Regions from separate parts of the Streptosporangium vulgare genome, predicted to be linked through region 2. Evidence: riboswitches for the same ligand, from Rfam matches in the RefSeq annotation. Region 2 holds a riboswitch; each other region holds the start of a gene.
The links. A riboswitch is a leader RNA that binds a small molecule or an ion and turns the genes downstream of it on or off. The one in region 2 is predicted to bind cobalamin.

Region 1 (5,121 bases), on a different contig from region 2:
CATGCTGGCCGATTCCGGCCTGTCCCCGCCCCGAAGGGCGGAGCCTGCGGCCTCTACGGACGAAATCACCAGCTAATCAGAAGGATTCGTCGAATGCGACATTCCCTTCCACGGCTATCTGGTAGGCCGAAACCCGGCGTTCGAAGAAGTTGGCCAGCTCTTGGACGTCCTGCAACTCCATGAACGCGAACGGGTTGGCCGTGCCGTACCGGGCGGGCATCCGCAGCCGGACCAGGCGCTGGTCGGCCACGTACTCCAGATACCGGCGCATCTGGTCCACACTCATCCCGAGCAGGCCGTCGCCGCACAGGTCGGCCGCGAAGGCCAGCTCGGCCGCCACCGCCTCCTCGATCATCTGGGTGACCTGCTCGGCGAGCTTGTCGTCGAACAGGTCCGGCTCCTCGGCCCGTACGGTCTCCACGACGCCGAAGGCGAACTCCATGTGCATGGACTCGTCGCGGAACACCCAGTTCGTCCCGGTGGCCAGGCCGCCGAGCAGGCCCCTGGAGCGGAACCAGTAGACGTAGGCGAAGGCCCCGTAGAAGAACAGCCCCTCGATGCACGCCGCGAAGCAGATCAGGTTGAGCAGGAACGCCCGCCGGTCCTCCCGCGTCTCCAGCCGGGTCAGCCCGCCGAGCGAGTCGATCCAGCGGAAGCAGAACTCCGCCTTGTCCCGGATCGAGGGGATGTGCTCGACCGCGGCGAAGGCCTTGACCCGCTCGTCGGGATCGGGCAGGTAGGTGTCCAGCAGGGTCAGGTAGAACTGGACGTGCACCGCCTCCTCGAACAGCTGCCTGCTGAGATACAGGCGCGCCTCGGGGGCGTTGAGGTGCTGGTAGAGGTTGAGGACGAGGTTGTTGGCCACGATCGAGTCGCCGGTGGCGAAGAACGCCACGAGGCGGTTGATCAGGTGGCGCTCCTCGGGCGTCATCCTCGCCAGGTCGGCGAGGTCGGAGGTGAGGTCCACCTCCTCGACGGTCCAGGTGTTGCGGATCGCGGCCCGGTAGCGCTCGTAGAACTCGGGGTAGCGCATCGGCCGCAGGGTGAGGTCCATGCCGGGGTCGAGCAACATCGGGAGACTGCCTTTCTCAAAGCTTTCGGGAGACCCTTTTCGAGGAACCGGGACGGCTACTGGCAGGCGTCGCAGTACTCGGGGTTCTCCAGGGAGCAGGCGATCGCCTCGGGGTCGAGCGCCGCCTGCGCGACCGGTGCCGCCACGGTGGCCTGCGCGATCCGGGTGGCCGGGCGCGAGCGCAGGTAGTAGGTGGTCTTGAGGCCCGACTTCCACGCGTAGGCGTACATCGAGGAGAGCTTGCCGATGGTCGGCGTGGCCATGAAGAGGTTCAGCGACTGCGACTGGTCGATGTACGGGGTGCGCGCGGCGGCCAGGTCGATCAGCGCCTTCTGCGGCAGCTCCCAGGCGGTCCGGTAGAGCGCCTTCAGGTCGGCGGGGATCTCCGGGATGTCCTGGACGGAGCCGTCGGCGCGCTTGATCGCGTCGCGGATCAGCGGGGTCCACAGGCCACGGGCCTGCAGGTCGCGGACGAGATAGCGGTTGACCTGGAGGAACTCCCCCGAGAGGGTCTCGCGCTTGAAGACGTTGGAGACCTGCGGCTCGATGCACTCGTAGCAGCCCGCGATGGAGGCGATCGTGGCCGTCGGCGCGATCGCGACCATCAGCGAGTTGCGCAGGCCGGTCCCGGCGATCCGCTCCCTGAGCCCGGTCCACTCCGCGGACCCCGCCGCCCCGTAGTGGTCGGGGTGCAGCACCCCGGCGGCGGCCCTGGTCTCCTCGTACGAGGGGTGGCGGCCCCGCTCCACGGCCAGGTCGGAGGAGGTCCGGTAGGCGGCGAGCGCGATCTCCTCGGAGATCCTGGTGGACAGCTCCAGGGCGCGCGGCGAGTCGAACGGCAGCCGCAGCGTGAACAGCACGTCGGCCAGGCCCATCACGCCGAGCCCGATCGGGCGCCACCTCCGGTTGGCCGCCTCGGCCTCGGGGGTCGGGTAGAAGCCCAGGTCGATGGTGCGGTCGAGGAACCGCACGGCGGTGCGGACGGTCGCGCGCAGCCGGTCCCAGTCCATCGCGTCCCCGGTGCTCCCGGTGCTCCCGATGCTCCCGGCGTCCGCGGACAGGTGGGCGGCGAGGTTGATCGAGCCGAGGTTGCAGACGGCGGTCTCCGCGTCGCCGGTGACCTCCAGGATCTCGGTGCAGAGGTTCGACAGGTGGATGACGTTCTGGGGCCTGGCCGTCTGGTTGGACGTCCGGTTGGCCGCGTCCTTGAAGGTCATCCAGCCGTTGCCGGTCTGGGCGAGCGTGCGCATCATCCGCCCGTACAGGGTGCGGGCGGGGATCTGCCGGGTGAACCTGCCCTCGGCCTCGGCGGCCCGGTAGGCGTCGTCGAACGCGGCGCCGTACAGGTCGGTGAGGTGCGGGACCTCCTTGGGGTCGAACAGCGACCAGACCCCGTCGGCCTCGACCCGGCGCATGAACTCGTCGGGGATCCAGTTGGCCAGGTTCAGGTTGTGCGTGCGGCGGGCCTCCTCGCCGGTGTTGTCGCGCAGTTCCAGGAACTCCTCGACGTCGGCGTGCCAGGGCTCCAGGTAGACGCAGGCCGCGCCCTTGCGCCGGCCGCCCTGGTTGACCGCGGCGACGCTGGAGTCGAGCGTGCGCAGCCACGGCACGATGCCGTTGGAGTGGCCGTTGGTGCCGCGGATCAGCGAGCCCCGCGAGCGGACCCTGGTCCAGGCGATCCCGATGCCCCCCGCGTACTTCGACAGCCGCGCGACCTGCCCGTAGCGGTCGTAGATGGACTCCAGCTCGTCACGGGGCGAGTCGAGCAGGAAGCACGAGGAGAGCTGGGGCCTGCGGGAGCCGGAGTTGAACAGCGTGGGCGAGCTGGGCAGGTAGGACAGGGTGGCCATGAGCGCGTACAGCTCGGCGGCCTCCTCGACGGTCTCGGACAGGCCGCAGGCCACCCGCAGGAAGAAGTGCTGCGGGCGCTCCAGGACCTTGCGGGTCCTCGGGTGGCGCAGCAGGTAGCGGTCGTAGACCGTACGCAGCCCGAAGTACTCGAACCTGGCGTCGGCCTCCGGATCGACCAGCGCGTCCAGCGTCCCGGCGTGGGCGGCCACGAACTCCGCGAGCCCGTCCTGGATCAGCCCCGCCTCGTGGGTCGCGGCGATGGACTCGGAGAAGTCGCGGACGCCGTGCCCGGCGGCCTCGTCGGCGATCAGCTCGGCCAGCATCGCGGCGGCGACCCTGGAGTTCGCCGGATCGGTGATCACCCGTGCGGCGGCCTCGTCGATGGCCAGCCTGCGGCCGTCCGACGCGCTCGCGGCGTCTCCGGCGCCCCCGCCGCCACCGTCGCCCGTCGCCGTCCCCGCCGCGCTTCCGGCGCTCCCGCCGCCGCCGCTCGTCGCGATCCCCGCCGCGTTCCCGGCGTCACCGTCGCCCGTCGCGGTCGCCACCGCGCTCGCGGCACCCGCGACGTTCTCCGCGTCGCCGTCGCTCACCGCGGTCCCCGCCGCGGTCTCCGCCAATGCCTGTGTCACGTAGTGCCCCTCGCTCGATCGGACTTCCCCGTACGGCTCCGCCGGATGGGCACGCGTCCGCGAGCGATCCCGGGCACGCCGGATCGCCTCGTTCCGCGGACCCTCCCACGAGGCCCTGGACAATCACGTCACCGGCAGGTCTTCGGACTCACGGGCACACCGCACACGCCTACCGGCCGTCGCTTCCCAGGCATGGCTCACCCAGTGCTCAATGACGGCTTTCGTTCCCGTTCACCGCTGCGGGGCAGTCCCGGAATCTCACCGGGTTCCCTCTTGCCTCGCCCCTCTCGGGGCGAACCAGCAACGAGCAGGATCCTACATCTAGGGGCGTCTGACGCAACTACCCCAACAAGTTGTGTCGGATGACTTCAGCAACCCGAGCTCGTGAAGCACCCCGCGAGTGCGGGCCGTCTCGGTGGAAAGCCACTGACGGAACTCGTCACCGCCGAGGTAGACCCGGCTCCACCCCTGGGACGCGCACAGGGCACGCCAGCGCGGCGCGGCGTCGACATCGTCACACAGGGCGATCGCGGCGTCCCGGTCCTGCGGGCTCATGCCCTTGGGGCCCAGCAGTCCGCACCAGTCGCTGTATTCCAGCCGGACGTCGACCTCCATGAGAGTCGGGGCGTCGATCCCGTCGATCCGGCCGCCGGAGGAGACCACCAGGGGCCGCAGGCGGCCCGCGGCGATCTCGGGCCGCAGGGCGCGCGCCGACCCCAGCAGGGCCGCCACCCGGCCGACGTGGAGCGCCTCCATGGCGTCCTCGGGGGCGAGGTACCCGGCGTACTCCAGCAGCCGGGTGTCCACCCCGAGGCACTTGCCGATCATGCCGTAGAGCACGTGGTCGGAGCCGCCCTCCGACCGGCCGCCGACCGTCAGCCCCGCCGGGTCGTGCCGCAGCCGCGCGACGAAGTCCTCGAAGGTGCGCAGGCGGGAGCCGGAGGGGACGACCAGGACCGCCCAGTCGCCGACCAGGCGGGCGATGGGGGTGGCGGCGTTCACCACGGCCGAGGTGTTGGCGATCTCCGCGGCGGCCACCATCGGCATCGAGGTGACGAGCAGCCTGCCCTCGCGCGCGAAGGGGCCGTGGAAGGCGCCGAACGCGTCGCGCGGGGCGAGGCCCAGGGCGCCCCCGCGCTCGACGGCCATCGCGGTGCGCACCAGCCCCGACTGGACCAGGACGGTCGCGAGCCTGCCCGCGATCCCGTCCCAGCCGTGGCCGTCGGCGGTCGGTTCGAGGAGGAACAGGCGCTTCACCTCAGGGCCGGCGCCGCCGTCCGCGCCGCACCCCGCGACGAGCGCGGCCCCCGCCGCCAGCGCGAAAAACCCCCTACGGCGCATAAGCGCCCCTTCCCCCAAGAACCCCCTATTCCAGATGTTACCTACCCATCACTTTCCGTGATGAAGTGGGGTATGCCGGAATTTCCGGTGGTCCGTACGCGATCACGAACCACCGGAAAAACCAACAAAAATCCGGATATCGGAGACGGCCGCCTCATGGGGGCAGAGCGCAGGGAGGAAAGCGCGACTCACTCCACCGTGACGCTCTTGGCCAGGTTCCTGGGCTTG
Region 2 (5,121 bases):
GCCAACGGCGTCTACTGGTCGCTCTGGGTGGAGCTCCGCTTCTACGTGCTGATCTCGATCCTGGTGATCGTGGGGGTGACGCTCAACCGCTGTCTGGTCTTCATGGGCGTCTGGCTGCTGGCGGCCGGGTTCTTCACCGGGAGCGAGGAGGCCTGGGTCGACCTGGTGGTCATGCCCAAGTACGCGGCGTACTTCGTCGGCGGCATGGCGTTCTTCCTGATGACGAGGTTCGGCCCCCGGCTCGTCCTGTGGTGCCTCGCCGGGATCAGCGGTGGGCTGGCGGTCAGCGCGGCGCTCGACCGGGTGGCCGGGCGGATCGAGAACGTCGGCTACGCCGCGATGCCCGTGCCCGAGTGGGCCGTGGTCGCCACCGTGATCGGTTTCTACGTGCTCATGGCGATGGTGGCGCTCGGCTGGCTGGGGTGGCTGCGCTGGCGCGGCCTGGTCGTCCTGGGGGCGCTGACCTACCCGCTCTACCTGTTCCACACCCCGGCCGCCGTGCTGATCGTCCCCGCCCTGCGGGACACGCTGCCGCCCCCGCTGACCGCGCTGGTCACCGTGCTGGCCGCGATGGCGTTCTCCTATCTGGTGTACCGGCTCGCCGAGCGCCCGCTTCAGGAGTTCGTCAAGTCCAGGAGGCGGAGAAGCGCCGCATCCCCGTCCCCGTCACAGCTCCCCGCGCTCTCCTCGATCCCCCTCGCAACGGGCGAAAAGGCTTCGGTGCCATAACTGTCCGACCACCGGGCATAGTGAAGGGTCTAGGGTCGGGAATAGATACCACGGAGAGAATCAGTCCCGGACGAACAGAGGGTGCGCATGACGGTACGGCGGGTGATGGGCATCGAGACCGAATACGGCATCTCCGTGCCCGGACAGCCGGGGGCCAACGCGATGGTGACCTCCTCTCAGGTCGTGAACGCCTATCTGGCGGCCTCGGCCGCGAGGGCGCGGCGCGCGCGATGGGACTTCGAGGAGGAGAACCCGCTGCGGGACGCACGGGGGTTCGACCTCGCGCGGGAGGTGGCCGACCAGAGCCAGCTGACCGACGAGGACCTCGGCCTGGCAAACGTGATCCTCACCAACGGGGCCCGGCTGTACGTCGACCACGCCCACCCCGAATACTCCACGCCCGAGTGCACCAACCCCCGGGCGGCGGTGATCTGGGACAAGGCGGGCGAGCGGGTGATGCACGACGCGGCGGTCCGCGCCTCGGCGATGCCGGCCAACGCCCCGATCCAGCTCTACAAGAACAACACCGACAACAAGGGCGCCTCCTACGGCTGTCATGAGAACTACCTCATGCGCCGGGCCACCTCGTTCGCCGACATCGTCAGGCACCTGACGCCGTTCTTCGTCTCCCGGCAGGTCGTCACCGGCGCGGGCAAGGTCGGCATCGGCCAGGACTCCCGGGGCGAGGGTTTCCAGATCAGCCAGCGGGCCGACTTCTTCGAGGTCGAGGTGGGCCTGGAGACGACGCTCAAGCGGCCGATCATCAACACCCGGGACGAGCCCCACGCCGACCCGGAGAAGTACCGCCGCCTGCACGTCATCATCGGCGACGCCAACATGTCGGAGATCTCGACCTACCTGAAGCTGGGATCGACCGCGCTCGTCCTGGCCATGATCGAGGACAACTACTTCACCCGCGACCTCGCCGTGGACAACCCCGTCCAGGCCCTGCGCGCGGTCTCGCACGACCCCACGCTCAAGTACGAGATCTCCATGCGCGACGGCCGCAAGCTGACGGCGGTGCAGCTGCAGATGGAGTATCTGGAGCTCGCCCGCAAGTATGCCGAGGAACGCAGCGCCAACGGCATGGACGAGCCCACCAAGGACATCCTGGAGCGCTGGGAGTCGGTCCTCACCCGCCTGGCGGAGGACCCGATGCAGCTGTCCGGGGAGCTCGACTGGGTGGCCAAGCTGGAGCTCCTGGAGGGCTACCGCACCCGTGACGGCCTGCCCTGGTCGCACCCGCGCCTGCAGCTCGTCGACCTCCAGTACTCCGACATCCGACCGGACCGGGGGCTCTACAACCGGCTGGTCGCCCGGGGCCGCATGCAGCGCCTGGTCACCGAGGAAGAGGTCCAGCGGGCCATCGAGGTGCCGCCCAACGACACCCGGGCCTACTTCCGCGGCCGCTGCCTGAGCCAGTACAGCGAGTCGGTGGCCGCGGCCTCCTGGGACTCGGTCATCTTCGACATCCCCGGCCGCGAGTCGCTGCAGCGCGTCCCCACCCTTGAGCCGCTGCGCGGCACCAAGGCCCACGTGGGTGAGCTGTTCGACCGCTGCCGTACCGCCGCGGAGCTGGTGACGGCGCTGACCGGCGAGCAGTGACCTCCTGACAGCGACCTCCTGGCAGTGACCTCCTGAGAAGGGGGAGGTGGCCCGGCCGGGCCACCTCCCCCTTTCGGCGTGCCTGAACCCCCTGCCAGCCGGATCCCGGCAAACCGGACACCCGGATTGACGGGGGACGGAGAACCGGGGTACGTTCCGGGTGTTTTGTGGCGGTGCGAGGGAAATCCGGTGAGATTCCGGTGCGGTCGCGCCACTGTAACCGGCTCCACGGAGCCGGAAGCCAGGTCACACTCGGCCGCCACCGACCTACGAAAAGGGACGCGTAAATCCCGGAGGAGGTAGCCGTGAGCCAGATCTCGGCACCGCACGCCCAGCCCATCCCATGGCACTCGCTCACCCGCTGGCTGCTCGCCGTACCGGTGCTGCTGCTCCTCGCCTACCTGGTCACCTTCGACCAGGGAGCGATCTCCCAGGCGGGAAACTACCTGCACGAACTCATGCACGACGGGCGTCACCTGCTCGGCGTGCCGTGCCACTGAGCCACAGGTGATCACCAAACTCATCGTCCGGGGCCTCGTCGTCGGACTGCTCGCAGGGCTGCTCGCGGCCGTCTTCGCCTACACCGTCGGCGAACCGCGCATCGACCAGGCCATCGCGCTGGAGGAGGCGGCCGCCGCGGCCGCCGCCCCGGCCGAATCGCACGACGACACCGGGACCGCCGCCCACTCCCACGACGAGGAGGAGGCACTGGTCAGCAGGGACGGGCAGCGCTTCGGGCTCTTCCTCGCCCTCGGCCTGTACGGCCTGGCGGTCGGGGGCCTGTTCGCCCTCGTCTACGCGGCCGTACGCGGCCGGGCGGGACCCCGCTCGGAACCGGTGCTCGCGGTCACGCTCGCCGCCGCCGCGTTCACCTCCGTCGTTTTCATCCCTTTCGTGAAGTATCCCGCCAACCCGCCGGCCGTCGGTGATCCGGAGACCATCAACCAGCGCACCGTGCTCTACCTGGTCGCGGTGGTCATCGGGATCCTCGCCGTCGCCGCCGCGGTCGCCGCCTACCGCTACGCCTCGCGGAGCGAACCGTGGGTGCGCTGGCTGTCGGCGGGCGTCACCCTCCTCGTGCCCGTCGTCGCGGCCTGGATCCTCCTGCCGGAGATCTCGGAGGTGCCCCGGGGCTTCCCCGCCGATCTCCTGTGGGACTTCCGGGTCGCCTCCATAGGGACCCAGGTGGTCTTCTGGGCCGGTGTCGGCGCGCTGTTCGCCTTCGCCGCCCGCAGGCGCGGCCCGGTGTGACGACCCCCTCGGGGGTCACCCGCCTGCTCCTGGTCTGCCACGCCTCCACCTCGGCGACGGTACGGGCCGCGTTCCCGGGTGACGAACCACTCGACGAACGCGGCCTGCGCCGGGCCGAGGGGATGGCGCGGGACCTCGGCCCGGGGCCCGCGGCCTGCCCCTCCGAGCTGCGCTGCGTCCAGACGGCGGCGGCGCTCGGCCTGCGGGCCGAGCACGACCCGCTGCTGGCCGACTGCGACTACGGCCGCTGGAGCGGGATGACGCTCGGCGAGGTCGAGGCCGCCGAACCCGAGGCGCTCGCCTCCTGGCTCGGCGACCCCGGCGCGGCGCCGCACGGCGGGGAGCCGGTCACCGCGCTCCTCGCCCGGGTGTCCGGCTGGCTCGCCGTCCGGGCCCCCGGCAGGGCCGTCGCGGTCACCCACCCGGCGGTGATCCGCGCCGCGGTCGTCCACGCCCTCGGAGCCCCCGCCCAGGCCTTCTGGCGCGTCGACGTCGCGCCGCTGGCCCGCGTGACGCTCACCGGGCGCGGCGGCCGCTGGCGGCTCAGCTACCTCCCATGACGGTTCGGGCGCCCGGCGACCCTTTGACCCGACAAGACGGACAGGAGATCCCGAAGGTGCGTGACGCCCGCTATCCCTTCACCGCGATCGTGGGGCTGGAGGACCTGAAACTCGCGCTGATCCTCAACGCGGTCTCCCCCCGCGTCGGGGGAGTGCTGGTCAGGGGGGAGAAGGGCACCGCCAAGTCCACGATCGTGCGGGCGCTGGCCGCGCTTCTGCCACCCGTCGAGGTGGTGACCGGCTGCCGCTTCTCCTGCGACCCGGCCGCCCCCGACCCCGGCTGCCCGGACGGGCCGCACGAGGGCCGTACGGAACCCGGGGACCTGCCCGCCACCGTCCGGCCCGACGGAGCTCAGCCTGGTGAAACCCATCCCGACGGAGCTCAGCCTGGTGGAGCTCAGCCCGATGGGGCTCAGCTTGGCGTGGCTCGGTCCGCCGCCGTGCGGGACGGCGCCGCGCGGCCCGCCCGTCTGGTCGAGCTGCCCGTCGGCGCCTCCGAGGACCGCCTCGTCGGCTCCCTCGACATCGAGCGCGCCCTCACCGAGGGCGTGAAATCCTTCGAACCCGGCCTCCTGGCGAGCGCCCACCGGGGCGTCCTGTACGTGGACGAGGTCAACCTCCTCCACGACCACCTGGTGGACCTGCTGCTCGACGCCGCCGCCCTCGGCACCTGCTACGTCGAGCGCGAGGGGGTCTCGGTACGGCACGCCGCCCGGTTCCTGCTGGTCGGGACGATGAACCCCGAGGAGGGGGAGCTGCGCCCGCAGCTGCTCGACCGCTTCGGGCTGACCGTGGAGGTCCGGGCCTCGCGGGAACCGTCCCAGCGGGTGGACGTGGTACGGCGCCGCCTGGCCTTCGAGGCCGACCCCGACGCCTTCGCCGCCGCCTGGTCGGACGAGGAGAGGGCGCTGGCCGCGCGCATCGCCGGGGCGCGCGCCCGGGTCCCCCAGGTCGTCCTGCCGGACGCGGCACTGCT
Region 3 (5,121 bases), on a different contig from region 2:
ACCCGGCCGCTTGGCGGCCCGGCGGGCTGCGCTGCGGCCTGGGAGGCCGTTCTCGCCCGCCGTCCGCCCACGTCCGGCAAACTCCGACGAGTACCCTGTAAACGATCAAAGCTCTTACGATGCAGCCTGCTTGCCGTGATCATTGGTGAATGCCGGATCAAGAGCCAGGTTGCGGGCCGTGACTTCCCCGCCCCCGCTACCGGAGTGTTTGTCTCCCTCGGTCGGCGTCAACTCCGTCTGTACCTGTTGGGTGTGGGGTAGCGGTGTACGTCGTGGGGAACGGACACGCGAAGACGGAGTTGACCCCTCGGTCGGGCCACACAGACAGCAGCTATCGGGGACAGGGGAGGAATGGGCCAGGAGCCTGCATGGTGGCCCTGGCAGGCGTGGCGACGCCGTCCCTCCGAAGCACACGCCGCCACGCCCGTTCTACCGGGCTCTACCGGCCAGCAGTGCCGCCCATATCACCCGAGCTTCGGGGAAAGACCATCGGCACGTCTCGTGGACCTCGTGCTCGCGGTCGAGTTGAACGGTTCGCCGGATGAACGCCTGCCCGCCGCCCTGGCACAGTTCGTAGACCGTGGCGCGGCATACACAGGTCCAGCTCACCGGCCTTACGCGATCAGCGATCCGGAGGCCGCCACTGCAACCGCGTGTGATCGCGTTGCGCCATGGCCACATGAGGACTTAGGCACTCCTCAACCAGGATCACAACGGGTCCCCATGAAGCAGTGGCGACGCCGGGTGGCCCTGCTGTAGTTCCTCGTAGCGCCGGGCGACGCAGCGGGCGGCGGTCGGGTTGTCCACGGTGTAGGCCGTGTAGAGCCGTCGGCGGCTTCGCCCCGAAAACTGTCCCGTCCACCAGCGGTAGACGAAGCCGTCGGTCCAGACCAGAAGATCGACCCAGGCCGACACCAGGGCGATGCCGTAGCCGTCATGGACGTCAGCGGCTATCCCATGCTGTTCCAGCGCGTTACTCAGCTGGTCAGCGGCATGTACGGCAGGCGTTCCGGTTAGCGGAGCGGGAGCGATCATCGTTGTCCGTCTCCTCTCGGCGCGATCGATGGACGTAGTCGGATTCCCCTTCCAAGACTGTCGCCAGGCAGTTACGTTCGGTAGGTGTGCGCCTCCAACGCTCAATCCGCACATTCAGTTGCGTCTCATGTAGGACCCGCAACGATCTGTGTAGAGCCATGAAGGACGGGAGTGCAGATGCCCTCACCGAGCGAGCTGGACGCGAACGCCGGCGTCCTTGCTTACTGGGGTTCTGAACTGTGCAAATACCGGGAGAAAGCACAATGGAGCCAGAAGGAGTTGGCACACAGAATCTCCTACTCCACCTCCCTTGTCGGGCTTGTCGAGACGGCCAAGCGTGCGCCGACGAGGGAGTTCGCGGCGAAGTGTGACGAGGTGCTGGAGACGGGCGGTGCTCTCGTTCGTCTGTGGCCCTTGATCGGTAGAGACGTCTACCCCGTGTGGTTTCGGCCGTTCGTCGAGCTGGAACGAGAGGCCCGGCCCCTGCGAAGCTTTCAGCCCGTCCTCGTGCCGGGACTGCTACAGACCGAGGACTACGCGCGGGCGGTTCTGCGAGCGGGACGACCAGGCGACACCGACGAGCAGGTGGAGGAACTGGTCGCCGCGCGCATGGAGCGCCAACGGATCCTCACCAAGCCGGACCCGCCCATGTTCTGGGCCATCCTCGATGAGGCCGTGCTGATCCGTCCGGTCGGTGGCCCGCAGGTCATGCGCAAGCAGCTGGAGCAACTTCTCGAACTGGTCCGGCGGCCCCGGATCACCATTCAGGTCATCCCGCTCGACGTGGGCGCACACGCTGGTCTAACTGGGGCTTTCGTGATCGCGAGCTTCAGAGGATCGCCCGATATAGTTTATTTGGAAACCGCAGCCGAAGGTCAGATCGTCAACGGTCCCACCGAGATCGAGACCCTGTTGACCCAGCTTGATGCGCTACGGGCCTGCGCCCTGCCGCAGTCCGCATCGGTGGCCTTGATGGAGAAAGCGATGGGATCATGGACCTGACGGACGCCCGGTGGTTCAAGAGCAGCCGCAGCGGCGGCAACGGCGGCGACTGCGTCGAGGTGGCCACCAACCTCCCCGGCATCGTGGCCGTCCGCGACAGCAAGAACCCCAACGGCCCCGCCCTGGCGTTTACCCCCGAGGTGTGGGCCGACTTCATCACCTCGGTGAAGGCAGACACGATCTAAGCCGTTCCCCTTCTGAGGCGGTGCCCGGCTTTCCGCCGTGGTGTCGCCGGCCGAACTCGCTTCGCGAGCCCTTCGGGTGCCTACGGCATTCCGCCGACCACACCACTCGGTGCGTGATCAACACGATCGTCAGCCCCGGTCTTGGCGTTCGCGCTCTCGGGCGATCCGCCGAGCGGTAGCGATACGTTGCCGAATCAGTTCCGCCCAGAAGGGTTCGCCGTGTCGGTGGCCGCTTCCAGTGTGGTGCCCCTCGGACAGAGTGAGCGTGGGCTCTTCGGCAGGCGGGTTATGCTCGTGGCGCGGTTGGTTCTCCTGGCGTCGTGTTGGTGTCGGGAGTCGTAAGAGGGAACCCGGTGTGATTCCGGGACTGCCCCGCAGCGGTGAGTGGGAACGAACGCCGTCATCGGCACTGGGTGCGTGTCACCTGGGAAGCGACGGTCAGTAGGAGTGTGTGTGGTGCCCGCGAGTCCGAAGACCTGCCAGTCGCCCGTGCGCCGTCCGGTGTGCGGTGATCCGTGGCCTCGTGGGAGGGCCTGGGATAGGTGTTTCCCGTGTGTTCCTTCCGCGTGGTCGTGGGTCGGCATGGCATGAGCCGAGGGAAGGACGCCATGGGTAAGGTCACCACGACCGTTTTGGGGTACCCGCGTGTCGGGGGCCGTCGCGAGTTGAAGCGGGCGACGGAGGATTACTGGGTCGGGCGCGCAGACGCCGCGAGCCTTCAGGAGACGGCCGCCGGTTTGCGGCAAGGGGTGTGGCGGGAGTTGTCGGGGGCGGGGTTGGATGCGGTACCGTCCAACACGTTCTCCTTGTATGACCACGTGCTGGACGCGATCACGCTGGTGGGTGCGGTGCCCGAGCGGTTTTCCGGGGCCGCGGACCCGTACTTCGCGATGGCCCGGGGCACCGAGGGGGTGGCGCCGTTGGAGATGACCAAGTGGTTTGACACCAACTACCACTACCTGGTTCCCGAGCTGGGCCCCGGCACCCGGTTCCGGCTCGACTGGAGCAAGCCGCTCGCCGAGCACGCCGAGGCGCGGCGGCTGGGCGTCGAGACCCGGCCGGTGCTGGTCGGGCCGCTGTCGTTCCTGCTGCTGGCCAAGTCCACCGAGCCGGGCTTCGCGCCGCTGCGGCTGCTGGACGGCCTGCTGGAGACCTACGCCGAGCTGCTGGAACGGCTCGCCGCGGCGGGGGTGGCCGAGGTGCAGCTGGACGAGCCGGTGCTCGCCGCCGACCGTACGGACGAGGAGCTGGCCGCGCTGCGCCGGGCTTACGCGCGGCTGGGCGAGCTCAGCAGCCGCCCCCGGCTGCTGGTGGCCACCTACTTCGGGGAGATCGGGCCCGCGCTGGAGATCCTGGCCCGCGGCCCGGTCGAGGCCGTCGGGCTGGACTTCGTCTCGGCCCCCGGCAACCTGGAGGCGCTGGCCGCCGCCGGCGGGCTGCCCGGCAAGACCCTCGTCGCCGGGGTCGTCGACGGCCGCAACGTCTGGCGTACCGACACCGCGAAGGCGCTCGCGACCTGCGCCGCGCTGCTCGGCCTGAGCGACCGGCTGGTGGTGAGCACCTCCTGCTCGCTGCTGCACGTCCCGCTCGACCTGGACGCCGAGACCTCGCTGGACCCGCGGCTGCGCGAGCGGCTCGCCTTCGCCAGGCAGAAGGTCGACGAGGTCGTACGGATCGGCAGGGCGCTGAACGGCGAGGAGGTCGTCGCGGGGGAGAGGAGCGTCGAGCGGTTCCTCAACCCCCGGGTACGGGCCAGGCTGGACGCCCTGGGCGAGGGCACCCCGCGCGCCCCGCACGCCGAGCGGCTCGCCGTGCAGAACGCCGACCTGGGCCTGCCGCCGCTGGCCACCACCACCATCGGCTCCTTCCCGCAGACCGGCGAGGTGCGCCAGGCCCGCGCCGCCCTGCGCTCGGGCGAGATCGACAGGGCCGGGTACGAGCGCAGGATGGAGGCCGAGATCGACCGCGTCATCGCGCTGCAGGAGGACATCGGCCTGGACGTGCTGGTGCACGGCGAGCCCGAGCGCAACGACATGGTCCAGTACTTCGCCGAGATGCTGGAGGGCTACGCCGCCACCGAGCACGGCTGGGTGCAGTCGTACGGCAGCCGCTACGTCCGCCCGCCGATCCTGTTCGGCGACGTCTCCCGTCCCGAGCCGATGACGGTGCGCTGGGCCTCCTACGCGCAGTCGCGGACGAAGAAGCCGGTCAAGGGCATGCTCACCGGGCCGGTGACCATGCTGGCCTGGTCCTTCGTCCGTGACGACCAGCCGCTGGGCGAGACCGCCAGGCAGGTGGCGCTGGCGCTGCGCGACGAGACCCGCGACCTGGAGGCGGCGGGCATCAGGATCATCCAGGTCGACGAGCCCGCGCTGCGCGAGCTGCTGCCGCTGCGGCGGGCCGACCGCGAGGCCTACCTCCAGTGGGCGGTCGCCGCGTTCCGGCTCGCCACCGGCGGGGTGTCCGACAGCACGCAGATCCACACCCACATGTGCTACTCGGAGTTCGGGGAGATCATCGGCGCGATCGGCGACCTGGACGCCGACGTGACCAGCGTCGAGGCGGCCCGCTCCCGGATGGAGCTCCTGGACGACCTGCGCGCCTTCGGTTACACGCGCGGCATCGGGCCCGGGGTGTGGGACATCCACTCGCCCAGGGTGCCCTCGACCGGGGAGATCGAGGCCGCTCTGCGTACGGCCGCGGCCACAGTGGATCCGGCCCTGCTCTGGGTCAACCCCGACTGCGGCCTGAAGACCCGCGGCTACCCGGAGACGAAGGCCAGCCTCAGGAACATGGTCGAGGCGGCCCTGCGCGTCCGGGGGGAAACGGCCTGACGGCTTAGCGGCTTAGCGGCCTGGAGGCCCTGCGCGTCTGCGGGGAGACGGCCTGACTGCCTGGC
Region 4 (5,121 bases), on a different contig from region 2:
CTCCAGCCCGGCCGCGAGCCGTACGGCGTCGTCCAGCATCGCCACGACGTGCGGGAAGGCGTCGCGGAAGAAGCCGCTGATCCTGATGGTGACGTCCACGCGCGGGCGGCCCAGCTCCGCGGCGGGGATGGGCTCCAGGCCGGTGACGCGGCGCGAGGCCTCGTCCCAGAGCGGCCGCACGCCGAGCAGCGCCAGCACCTCGGCGACGTCGTCCCCCGCGGTGCGCATGGCGCTGGTCCCCCAGACCGACAGTCCGACCGAGCGCGGCCAGTCGCCGGTGTCGGCGCGGTAGCGCTCCAGCAGGGAGTCGGCCATCGCCTGGCCGGTCTCCCACGCCAGCCTGCTCGGCACGGCCTTGGGGTCGACCGAGTAGAAGTTGCGGCCGGTGGGGAGCACGTTGATCAGCCCGCGCAGCGGCGACCCGCTCGGCCCGGCCGGGACGTAACCGCCGTCGAGGGCGTGCAGGATCGCGTCGATCTCGTCGGTGGTACGCGCCAGCCGGGGCACGACCTCGACGGCGGCGAACCGCAGGATCCGCTCCACCGTCCCGAGGTCCGCGCCGGGGGCACCGGTCGATCCCCCCGCGTCACCCGCGCCGGGGGCCTTCCCGGGGGCCTCCTGCGGGTCGGCCGGAACGGCGGCGCCGGGCCCGCCGCCCTGACCGGTCACGCCGTTCGCGCCCGCCACGTCGGCCCCGCCGACCGTGCCGGTCGCGCCGGTCGCGCCGGTCGTGCCGGTCGGAACGGCCGGGGTGTCCGCCCGGCCCAGGATCTCGGCGGTCACCTCCCCCGCCGCCGACGGGTCCCAGCCGCGCTGTTCCATGGCCTCGACCAGGGCGCGGGCCAGGGTCTCGGCCTCGTCGACGCCGATCCGTCCCGCGCTGCCGTCCTCGGCCAGGCCGAGGGCCTCGCGCAGCCCGACGAGCGCCTCGCTGCCCGCCCACATCTGCCGGGCGCGGAGCATGGCCAGCACCAGGTCGACGCGCGGCTGCCCCTCGGGGGCGGCTCCCAGCACGTGCAGGCCGTCGCGGATCTGGACGTCCTTGACCTCGCACAGCCAGCCGTCGATGTGCAGCAGGAAGTCGTCGAACTCGGCGTCGTGCGGGCGGTCGGCGACGCCGAGGTCGTGGTCGAGCCTGGCCGCCTGGATCAGCGTCCAGATCTGGGCGCGGATCGCGGGCAGCTTGGCCGGGTCCATCGCCGCGATGGAGGCGTGCTCGTCGAGGAGCTGCTCCAGCCTGGCCATGTCCCCGTAGCTGTCGGCGCGGGCCATCGGCGGGACGAGGTGGTCGACCAGGGTGGCGTGCGCGCGGCGCTTGGCCTGGGTGCCCTCACCGGGGTCGTTCACGAGGAACGGGTAGATGAGCGGCAGGTCGCCGAGCGCGGCGTCCGGGCCGCAGGAGGCCGACAGGCCCGCCGACTTGCCCGGCAGCCACTCCAGGTTGCCGTGCTTGCCCACGTGGACCACGGCGTGCGCGCCGAAGCCGTCGGCCAGCCAGCGGTAGGCGGCCAGGTAGTGGTGGCTGGGCGGCAGGTCGGGGTCGTGGTAGATCGCGATGGGGTTCTCGCCGAAGCCGCGCGGCGGCTGCACCATGACCACCACGTTGCCCGAGCGCAGCGCGGCCAGCACGATCTCGCCCTCCGGGTCGCGCGACCTGTCCACGAACAGCTCGCCGGGTGCCGGGCCCCAGTGCTCCTCCATCCGGGCGCGCAGGTCGGCGGGGAGGGTGGCGTACCACTCGGCGTACCGGCTCGCCGCGATGCGCACCGGGTTTCCGGCGAGCTGCTCCTCGGTGAGCCAGTCCTGGTCCTGTCCGCCCGCGGCGATCAGCGCGTGGATGAGCGCGTCGCCGTCCTGGCCGGTCACCCCGGGCAGCTCGTCCTCGGCGCCGATGTCGTACCCGCGCTCGCGCAGCGCGGCCAGCAGCCGCACCAGGCTGGCCGGGGTGTCCAGGCCGACGGCGTTGCCGATGCGGGCGTGCTTGGTGGGGTAGGCCGACAGCATCAGCACCAGCCGCCGCTCGGCGGGCGGGATGTGCCGCAGCGCGGCATGGCGTACCGCGATGCCCGCCACCCGCGAGGCCCGCTCGGGGTCGGCCACGTAGACGGTGAGCCCGTCCTCGTCGATCTCCTTGAAGGAGAACGGCACCGTGATGATCCGCCCGTCGAACTCGGGGATCGCGACCTGGGTGGCGGCGTCCAGCGGGGACAGGCCGTCGTCGTTCTCCTCCCAGGAGGCCCGGCTGCTCGTCAGGCACAGGCCCTGCAGGATCGGCACGTCCAGCTCGGCGAGCGCGCCGACGTCCCAGGCCTCGTCGTCCCCGCCCGCCGACGCGGTCGCCGGACGGGTGCCGCCCGCGGCGAGCACGGTCACCACCAGGGCGTCCACCGTGCGCAGGACCTCCACCAGGCCGGCCTCGGCGGTGCGCAGGGAGGCGCAGTACACCGGCAGCGCCCGCGCTCCCGCGTCCTCGATCGCCGAGCAGAGCGCCTCGACGAAGGCCGTGTTGCCGGACACGTGGTGGGCCCGGTAGTAGAGCACCCCGACGACGGGCCCGTCCTGGTCGCGCGCCTCGCGCTCCAGCGTCCCCCACGTGGGGGTGGGCTCGGGCGCGGCGAACCCGTGGCCGGTGAGCAGCAACGTGTCGGACAGGAAGTGGTGCAGCTCGGTCAGGTTGGCCGGGCCGCCGTGGGCGAGGTAGGCGTGCGCCTCGGCGCAGACCCCGCCGGGCACGGTGGACAGCTCCATCAGCTCGGCGTCCGGCGCCTGCTCGCCACCGAGCACGACGACGGGCCGGGGACCGGCGAGCAGGGCGTCCAGCCCCTCCTCCCAGGCGCGGCGGCCGCCCAGCAGGCGTACCACGACCAGGTCGGCGCCCTCCAGCAGCGGCGGGAGGTCGGCGGCGGCGAGCCTGGCGGGGTTGCCGAGCCGGTAGTCGGCGCCGCTCGCGCGGGCGCTCAGCAGGTCGGTGTCGGAGGTCGAGAGCAGGAGGATCACGCGCCACACTCCAGGAGAGGAAGGGCGGTACGGCCCAGGGATGCCACGGCGTGGCGGGGAAACGGCGATGCTGTGGCGCCGCCGGGGAACGGGGAGAGGCGCGCCGCACGGTGGGGGAACGGAGACAGACGCGCGGCGTCGCGGGGGAACGGGGAGAGGCGCACCGCCTGGCGGGGCGACAGTGATGCCGCCGCGTTACGGGAGAACGGTGAAGAACGCGCGGCATCGCGGGAGAACGGCGATGCCACGGTGTCGCGGGGGAACGGCGAAGAGCGCACGGAGCTTCCTCCCTCGGGGTCCTCGCCCCGGGTCGTCGTCGGCCGCGACGGCTGGAGTCTCCTGGCTCCCGGATCGGTGCTCACCCCGGCCTTCCCGCCCGTCGTCGGACAGTGGCCCGGGTGGGGTTCGCTCCCCGGTTACAGTGGCGGGACCGCGCCGGAATCACACCGGCTTCCTCCCTTGCCGTCGCCACCGATGACACTACGGCAGTCCGGTTCGTTGCAAGAAACTGGCGTTAACATCCTTCGCGTGTCCATTGCCGACTTTTCCGGACGATCGCGACTCGACGCGTGCCCCGGGGCGCTTCAGGTCCATGCCGCCGCGGACGGCGGCCTGGCCCGCGTCCGCGTGCCCGGTGGCCGTCTCACCCCCTTCCAGCTGCGCGAACTCGCCGAGGCCGCGTCGACGTACGGCGGCGGTGTCATCGAGCTCACCTCCCGCGCGAACGTCCAGGTGCGCGGCCTCGGCCCGTTCGACCCGTCCAGCCCGGACAGCGACACGGAGAGCGGTGCGGGGAACGTCGCGGGGAACGTCGCGGGAAGCGGGTTCGCCGCGCGGATGGCGAGGGCGGGCCTGCTGCCCTCGGCGACGCACGAGCGGATCCGCAACATCCTCGCCTCCCCGCTGACCGGACTGGACGGGCCGGACGGACTGGACGGACTGGACGGACTGGACGGGCCCGCCAGGCTGAGCACACCGAGCGGACCAGGCGGGGCGAGCGGGCCGAACGCGGCGAGCGGACCGGGCGGAACGGAGGCTCCGGACAGCGGGGACGCTCCGAACCGTCCGGACCGGCCAAGCCGTTCAGGCCATCCGGAGGGCGGCGGGATCGTCGACATCACACCGCTGATCGGCGAGCTGGACCGGAGGCTGTGCGCCCGCCCCGCCCTCGCCGCCCTGCCGGGGCGGTTCATGTTCGCCCTCGACGACGGCCGGGGGGACGTGGCCGGACTGGGCGCGGACGCCGGGATCCTGCCGACGGGGCCGGACGAGGCCGCGCTGCTCCTCGCCGGGACCGACACCGGCCTGCGCGTGCCGCTCAACGAAGCCGTGACCGCCCTGCTCGCCGCGGCCGAGGGGTTCCTCGACGAGCTGGCCACCCGGGACGTCACCGCCTGGCGGATCGCCGAACTCCCCGGCGGCTCCTCCCTGGTCGCCGCCCGGGTGCGAACCGCCCTCGGGATCCCCGGTACGACGCCCTTCGACCCGGTGAGGCCGCGGGTCGTGTCCCTCGGACCGGTCGGTGTCATCGGGAGCACGGACGGGACAGGGGACGGGACGGGGAGCGCGACCGGCACCGGAGGCGAGACGGCTCCCGGAAGCGGTACCGGGCGCGGCGTCGGGGACGACGTCGAGGGCGGCACCGAAGAGGAGCTCGAAGCAGGCGCCGGCGACGGCACCGGCGACAGGGGCGCGCGGGTCGCGCTCGGGGTGGCGATCCCGCTGGGGCGGCTGACCTCCGCGATGGCGCTGCTGCTCGCGGACGCCGCCTCGGGCGGGGAGATCCGGCTCACGCCGTGGCGTGGCGTGGTCCTGCCCGGCCTGGACCGCGCCGAGGTCGCGGGCACGGCCGCCCGACTGGAGGCCGCCGGGCTGGTCGTCGACCCCGCCTCGCCGTGGATCGGTGTGACGGCCTGCACCGGCCGCCCCGGCTGCGCCAAGTCCCTGGCCGACGTCCAGGCCGACGCGGCCACCGCGATAACCATCGGCACGGCTCCGCCGTCCGCCACCCCGCCGTCCACGACCTCACCTGTCGGGAGCGAACCCTCCGGGAGCGAACCCTCCGGAGACGAGCCGTTGGAGAGCGGGCCGTCCGGAAGCGGGCCGTACAGGAGCGAGCAGGCC

Region 1: linked by a shared signal. The riboswitch ahead of ACFFRH_RS24340 (ribonucleoside-diphosphate reductase subunit alpha) and the one ahead of ACFFRH_RS17305 (CbtB domain-containing protein) in region 2 are both predicted to bind cobalamin.
Region 3: linked by a shared signal. The riboswitch ahead of metE (5-methyltetrahydropteroyltriglutamate--homocysteine S-methyltransferase) and the one ahead of ACFFRH_RS17305 (CbtB domain-containing protein) in region 2 are both predicted to bind cobalamin.
Region 4: linked by a shared signal. The riboswitch ahead of cobN (cobaltochelatase subunit CobN) and the one ahead of ACFFRH_RS17305 (CbtB domain-containing protein) in region 2 are both predicted to bind cobalamin.

Annotation. Positions count from the first base shown of each region.
Region 1 is NZ_JBHMBS010000012.1:236-5,356, forward strand. Features, by position in the region: gene ACFFRH_RS24335 (ribonucleotide-diphosphate reductase subunit beta) at 77-1,072, opposite strand; gene ACFFRH_RS24340 (ribonucleoside-diphosphate reductase subunit alpha) at 1,129-3,552, opposite strand; cobalamin riboswitch at 3,669-3,869, opposite strand; gene ACFFRH_RS24345 (tripartite tricarboxylate transporter substrate-binding protein) at 3,874-4,893, opposite strand; gene glmS (glutamine--fructose-6-phosphate transaminase (isomerizing)) at 5,082-5,121, opposite strand, start outside.
Region 2 is NZ_JBHMBS010000007.1:215,388-220,508, forward strand. Features, by position in the region: gene ACFFRH_RS17295 (acyltransferase family protein) at 1-729, shown strand, start outside; gene dop (depupylase/deamidase Dop) at 817-2,334, shown strand; adenosylcobalamin (AdoCbl) riboswitch at 2,489-2,622, shown strand; gene ACFFRH_RS17305 (CbtB domain-containing protein) at 2,640-2,834, shown strand; gene ACFFRH_RS17310 (CbtA family protein) at 2,842-3,585, shown strand; gene ACFFRH_RS17315 (histidine phosphatase family protein) at 3,582-4,145, shown strand; gene ACFFRH_RS17320 (magnesium chelatase subunit D family protein) at 4,142-5,121, shown strand, end outside.
Region 3 is NZ_JBHMBS010000021.1:3,408-8,528, forward strand. Features, by position in the region: gene ACFFRH_RS32205 (hypothetical protein) at 709-1,035, opposite strand; gene ACFFRH_RS32210 (helix-turn-helix domain-containing protein) at 1,213-2,037, shown strand; gene ACFFRH_RS32215 (DUF397 domain-containing protein) at 2,028-2,222, shown strand; cobalamin riboswitch at 2,510-2,720, shown strand; gene metE (5-methyltetrahydropteroyltriglutamate--homocysteine S-methyltransferase) at 2,810-5,056, shown strand.
Region 4 is NZ_JBHMBS010000017.1:19,576-24,696, forward strand. Features, by position in the region: gene cobN (cobaltochelatase subunit CobN) at 1-2,997, opposite strand, end outside; cobalamin riboswitch at 3,308-3,479, opposite strand; gene ACFFRH_RS29310 (ferredoxin-like domain-containing protein) at 3,526-5,121, shown strand, end outside.